DNA from 2 places in the Bacillus sp. z50 genome. Region 1 is predicted to be linked to the other one. Evidence: predicted binding sites of a transcription regulator. Region 1 holds the regulator's gene; the other holds the start of a gene.
The links. The regulator NrdR, encoded in region 1, represses ribonucleotide reductase genes. The targets are predictions, from matches to a motif close to AACACNATATATNGTGTT.
Positions count from the first base shown of each region.

Region 1 (3,436 bases):
TCTTTCTTCTTTGTTTCATCCAGCCAGTCAGGAACGATTTCCTTCCTCGCATTACCCGATGTGCGGCGTGTTGATTTATTTGTTTTCGTCTTTTTCTCATTAGCCCAGGTTTGGTATTTCTTATGCTCACTCAAAGCCATTTCATAGGCTTCACGTACGGTGGTGATATTTTTCCTCGCCCAGTGCGAAGCAATTGTCTCCACATAGTTTGATTGCAATTTCATATCTGATTTTAACATGACATAGTGCAGAAGGACATTAACGACTCCAGGAGGAAGCTTTTGATTGACCATGACCTTTTCTACAAGTGCCAGATCATTGTCGGAAGGCATTGCGCCTTGCGAAAGGCTAACTAGAAATTCCAACGGAGAGGTTGTTTCAAAAGTATACAGCAAATGCTCCTCGGGTGTTTTAGGTTCTATGATCGTACGTTCATACTCAGGCTGTTTCTGTTCAATCAATGTCGGCATTTCTTCACCATGATTGATGTGGAAAAACTCCCTTGCACATTTTCTAAGTTCGTCTATATCAATTTCATTATGTTGATTTTGACAGCGTAAAATCAACTTGCTCATATCCATTACATTAATTTTATATAAATACGATAGCATCGCGATGGATTCCATCACATTTGGAGTAAACGCTTTTCTCGATATAAAGCTGTTTTTAGCCGTCGCAAATAATAACTCGAAATCAAATTGCTCCATTAAATTATGGCTATATCCCTGTGGGTCCTTTGAGAAGAATTGCATGTTTTGATCAGTTTCCGAGCTGATGATTTCTTTTGGATTGCGAAATTCAGATGCAAACACCTCATTGAACGATTGTGTTATTTCCTCATAATCATCCGGTATACGTTTATCCGCAAACATCGTGAGCAGCCGTTCGTAATGTCTCTCTTCTAGTTTTTGCTTCAGATAAATAGGCAGCAAATCATCATGGAAAAATTTATCCGGACTTAAAGGACAAAGAATCTCATAAATAAAAACATTACCTTCAGGAGTTGCTTTTTTATATGTTTTTAATAACCCGATTCCTTCAAGCCTTTTTCGGTATTGAAATATCTCATCCAAAGGTAAACCAAGTACATCCATTAACCAACGATGTGTCGTTTGTCTGGAATACATGTTACCTGTATTGACTTCGTTTAATAAGGTCATATACAAAGAAACAGCCAATCCTCCTACAAGTGGCTGATATAAATATTGAATCGATTTATGGTCCATTTCTGATAGCTTTTCTTTATATAGTACAACATATCTGTCTTTAGGATTTACAAACTTCCATGAAAATTGCATTGTCTACAAACCTTTCGTACTTCGGGTTTTTATAGTTGAAAAAAGAGCTAAAGAAACTGTCTTCAGCTCTACTTAATCCTCTTTTTTCATTAATTCTTTCAATTCGTCAATAAAGACATTTATATCCTTAAATTGACGATACACAGAAGCGAAACGGACATAGGCCACTTCATCCAACTCAGCCAGCCTATCCATAACCATTTCACCTATTAAATCACTTTTTATTTCAGAAAATCCTTGATTTCTTATTTCTTTTTCAACATCAGTTGCAATCTCTTCCAGTTCTTTAAGAGCAACATGACGCTTTTCACAAGCTCGGATTAAACCTCTTAGGATTTTTTCTCTGCTATATTCTTCCCGTGCGCCATCTTTTTTTACCACAATTAGCGGAATTTCTTCTACCTTTTCAAATGTAGTAAAACGATAACTACAGGATTCGCATTCTCTTCTTCTACGTATTGAACGTCCTTCATCCGCAGGGCGGGAATCCAGCACTCTTGTCCCATTATGTTGGCACGTTGGACATATCATAGATTAGCACCGTCCTTTTCTATAGTTCTATCTTATTAAAACAAATCGAATAGGACAAGTCTGTTTGCATAAAATGCTATTTTTTATCTATGATACGGCCAATACTATCGGAGAAAAGTAAATAATGGGCAAGTAAAGACGTTTGCCACAAAAAAAAGAGATGCATATGTACTGCACCCCTAAAAGTTAGAGTTTGAATCTAGCTTTTTTGAGTCAACACAAAAGGACATCTCTTAAATATTTTTTATTTATAATGCTTTAGCAAGAACATGGCTGACAGCAACAGGACCCATGCCTCGCGGGATTTCAATGTGTTCCCTAACCTGAGCGTTTAAGGCTTCAGCTATAAAATCAGCAGCCACATTAGGATCTAAGTCACCGCATGTATATACATCAATACTCGCATAACCATGTTCCGGAAAACTATGAATGGTTAAATGTGATTCAGATATAATGACTACTCCGCTTACTCCCTGTGGCGCAAACTTATGGAAGGCTACTTCTCTAACTTCAGCTCCAGATCGTAAAGCAGCGTCCACGAATATTTGTTCAATCTGATTAACATCGTTCAATTTAGATAAATCACAGCCCCATAATTCAGAAATGACATGACGACCTATTGTATGCATGTTCAATTCCCCCTTTAGCATTTAAACGAATTATAATTATCTTCGTTTCTGGCCTTTACTACCACGGGGGAAAGTTAGTCCTGAGAGGTCCTAACCCTTTAAGTAGTACTGCCAGGATGATGAAGTTTACGACATTTAGTATATATGGTTTATATTTCAAAAGCAATCATACAATTCAATATTAGTTAATAATTACCACTAAATGTACATTAATTGTTTTTCTTAGTTTATTCTAGAATATGAATCAAAGAACGGCCTGAACCGCCTTTTTTTTCAGAAAGACAGCCAGACCGTAATAGATATTGTTTATTATTATTAACTTACTTTCACCTTATCCTCCTGAAGAAGGCGTGCCACATGGTTTACTAATTCTACCACTCTGCATGAGTATCCCCACTCATTGTCATACCAGGCAAGCACTTTCACTTTATTTGCACCAATCACCATTGTTGAGAGTGCATCTACAATAGCCGAATGTGGATTCGTATTAAAATCAATCGAAACAAGCGGCTCTGTGCTGTATTGGATAATACCGGCCAATGATCCTTCAGCTGCTGTTTTAAACGCTTGATTGATTTCATTAACAGTAACTTCTCTTTTTAAATCTACTACCAAATCAACTAAAGAGACGTTTGGAGTTGGTACTCTCAACGCAATACCATGGAGTTTTCCTTTTAAATGAGGAAGCACCAGTGAGAGTGCTTTGGCTGCTCCAGTTGTGGTAGGTATGATACTTTGTGCACAGGCACGAGCTCTGCGTAAATCTTTGTGCGGGTTATCGATATTATTTTGATCATTTGTATATGCATGAACGGTTGTCATAAGACCATTGTCAATTCCAAATTGTTCATCGAGTACTTTTACAACAGGAGCGAGACAGTTAGTTGTGCAGGATGCATTAGAAATAACAAGGTGTTTATTGATATCCAATGTATCCTCGTTAACACCCATTACAATCGTGACGTCCTCATTCTTCCC
Region 1 is NZ_JBZFQL010000006.1:104,924-108,359, forward strand. Features, by position in the region: gene AC4G3N_RS15985 (replication initiation and membrane attachment family protein) at 1-1,298, opposite strand, end outside; gene nrdR (transcriptional regulator NrdR) at 1,371-1,829, opposite strand; gene speD (adenosylmethionine decarboxylase) at 2,078-2,458, opposite strand; gene AC4G3N_RS16000 (glyceraldehyde-3-phosphate dehydrogenase) at 2,774-3,436, opposite strand, start outside.

Region 2 (3,436 bases), on a different contig from region 1:
ATAAAAAATATTCTAAGCGGCATTTAATAGTAATCAGCCTGATTTATCAGTTGAAAGGGACACTCTCTATAAGTGACATTAAAACGATTCTGGGACCCTTGAACACTAAGATAGTAGAGGAAGACTTACAGCTTGATGAGCTGTATTCCAGCTTTCTGCGCCTGACTGATCACAATGCTCATAAATTTAAAGAAGACATACTAGAGAGTATCTCTGAGGCAAAAGAAGAAGGGGTACATTTAGGCGGCACTCTGGATGAGTTCAACGGCGATGTTGAATATTTTGAGAAATTATTAATGATCGCTTCTCTTTCTCATATGAGCCAGCTGTATAAAAAAGCAGCAGAGAATCTGGTAGATGAATTTAACGGTGGTAATAAAACGAAATCATAAAAAATATCCGTTTAATTATAAAGAGCCAAGTGCATACCCTGCATTGGCTCTTTGATTTTATTTAGTTTTAATTTTACCCTTCCATTGTTTGAAGCCGCCCTCGAGTTGATAAAGTTCACGATAGCCTTTTTTATATAGCATCTGAGCAGCTCGTGTGCTTCTCATTCCGCTTTGACAATAAAGATAAACAGGTTTATCTTTGCGGAGTTCCTTCATACGCATTTTCAATTGTGTTGAAGGTATGTTGCGGGCTCCTAAAATATGTCCGCCATCAAACTCTTTTTGCTCACGAACATCTATTAACTGAGCTTTTCGATAGCCAGCTTTAAAGTCCTCTTGGGACAATGTCGTAACCATTTTTTTGCTGGAGAACCAACTGTAGATGGAATATCCAATGATCAATACAGCCAGAACAATTAATACGATTAATGATGTTGGCAATTCAATCCCCACTTTCTCTTTCTGTTCACTTTACTATTATACAGTTCGTATATTTGTCTGGCAAAAAAATTTTCTGGTAATAGTTTACGAATTTGTGATAAAAAATTATTGCATTTAGGAAGGTAGACATATTGTCTTTGGATTCAAAATAATGGTTATATCGATATAGCGTTATTAGAAAGGACAATAAGTTTACAAATCACTATAAATCAAGTATCGTGCATTATGGACAAAAATTTATTTTTTAGGAAAAAAATTTTGGGTCGAAAATGCAAAAATGCTGTTATATGAAGCATAGTTAAGCTTCATAATATGCAAGCTGAGATTTTGTTTATTTTGGTTCGAAAATAGTTAAAAAGAAGATTATATCTTTGATTTTCTTTACTTTTTGTAAAATTTTAATAATTGACAATTTTAGCAGAAGATGCTCCAGACACTATATGTGGTATGAATTATAAAAATACAAATACTATATGTTGAATTAAAATGTAGCCTATGATAACGTAGAGATATTCATTTAAGAACTTAACAAAGATAAATAAAAAAGAGATAATATTATTGGTTGAAGGAGAGATCAAATTGCCTACTGTAACAAATCGCAAGTTGTCTATAAATGTCGAAAGGTTAAATAAAGATATAGCCCTATTTCCGCAAGTTTTTCCGATTACTCCAGACATGAATAAGACGTATAAGGGTGTTTCAAGGCTTGTGATGATAGATCGCTATTCCTTCAAAGATACGGAAAAAATGACACTTAGTAATGGAGATTTTGTTGTACTTACCATTAAAGAAGACCCAAAATTTCCTGCCCGTGGACTTGGGTACATCCAACATATTGATTGGGAAGCCAAGAAAGCACATGTATTGGTTGAAGAAGAATTCCGCTCATCCTTGGACAAGCATGATGAAATTAAAACCGGTCTGATTTGTAAATCACTCGACGTCATTGAAAAACCACTTGAAATTTATTATGAACAGATTGCGAAACGGAATGCACGCGGTTTGGCTGAAGTTGAAAAAACGGAAGAGAAACGCAAGGAATGGTTTGATAAATTTTATAATGAATTAGTTCAAACGAATTTTATCCCGGCAGGACGTGTGCTCTATGGAGCCGGTTCTGAAACAGAAGTAACCTACTTTAACTGCTATGTAATGCCATTTATTAATGACAGCCGTGAAGGGATTTCTGAACATCGCAAACATGTGATGGAAATTATGAGTCGCGGAGGCGGTGTCGGTACGAATGGTTCCACTTTACGTCCAAGAAACACGCTTGCTCGCGGTGTAAACGGAAAATCCTCAGGTGCAGTATCCTGGTTGGATGATATTGCAAAATTAACTCACTTAGTTGAACAGGGTGGTTCCCGTCGCGGAGCTCAAATGATTATGCTCTCTGACTGGCATCCGGATATCGTAGAATTTATCATCTCAAAAATGCAAAATCCTAAAATTTTGCGCTTCTTAATGAAAGTCAGCAAGGATGAAGTAATTCGTAGACATGCATCTGAAAAATTGAAATTCACTCCGCTCACAATGCAAGAGGAAGCCATGTATCAAGGCATAGTCAATTATAAAAACATCTCGGGGTTTGGCGGATTTAATGAGGCAATCATTAAGGAAGCAGAAGAAAAACTTTCCGCTGGTGGAAATGATACTGTTCATAATCCAGACTTTTTAACAGGTGCCAATATTTCAGTGTGCTTAACAAAAGAATTTATGGAAGCTGTAGAAAATGACGGAGAATATGAACTTCGATTCCCGGATGTTGAGTCCTATAATGAAGAAGATATGAGAGCCTATAATGAAAAATGGGCTGATTGCGGTGATGTACGCGAATGGGAGAAACTAGGTTATGCTGTGCGTGTATATCGTAAAATTAAAGCTCGCGAATTATGGAATTTAATCAATATCTGTGCGACTTATTCTGCGGAGCCGGGCATTTTCTTTATCGATAATGCAAACGATATGACAAACGCTAAAGCGTACGGTCAAAAAGTAGTTGCGACGAATCCTTGTGGGGAACAGCCATTGGCTCCTTATTCTGTATGTAACTTGGCTGCTGTCAATCTGGCTGAAATGACAGATAAAGATCGCAAACAAGTGGACTTGGAGAAACTGAAACAAACGGTAAAAGTGGGCGTGCGCATGCAGGATAATGTTATTAACGCGACTCCATACTTCCTTGAAGCCAATAAAAAACAGGCTCTAGGGGAAAGACGCGTTGGCCTAGGTGTAATGGGTCTGCATGATATGCTTATTTATTGTGAAAAAGAATATGGTTCCGAAGAAGGAAATAAGCTGGTTGATATTGTATTTGAAACAATTGCAACTGCAGCATATGAGGAATCTATTGAAATCGCGAAAGAAAAAGGTAGCTTCCCATTCTTAGTTGGTGAATCAGAGGAAGAAACGAAAGAATTGCGCACACGTTTTATTAATACAGGGTATATGAAAAAAATGCCTGAACATATTCGTGAAGGAATCATGAAATATGGTATTCGTAACTCACATTTGTTAACAGTTGCTCCTACTGGAAGCACTGGTACAATGGTAGGTGTTTCTACAGGTCTTGAACCATACTTCTCATTCACATATTTCAGAAG
Region 2 is NZ_JBZFQL010000001.1:968,539-971,974, reverse strand. Features, by position in the region: gene AC4G3N_RS04580 (DUF1836 domain-containing protein) at 1-392, shown strand, start outside; gene AC4G3N_RS04575 (rhodanese-like domain-containing protein) at 450-833, opposite strand; gene AC4G3N_RS04570 (vitamin B12-dependent ribonucleotide reductase) at 1,413-3,436, shown strand, end outside.
Region 2: AC4G3N_RS04570 (vitamin B12-dependent ribonucleotide reductase) is a predicted target of NrdR. The motif match lies at 1,266-1,283, and genes of this name have one in related genera.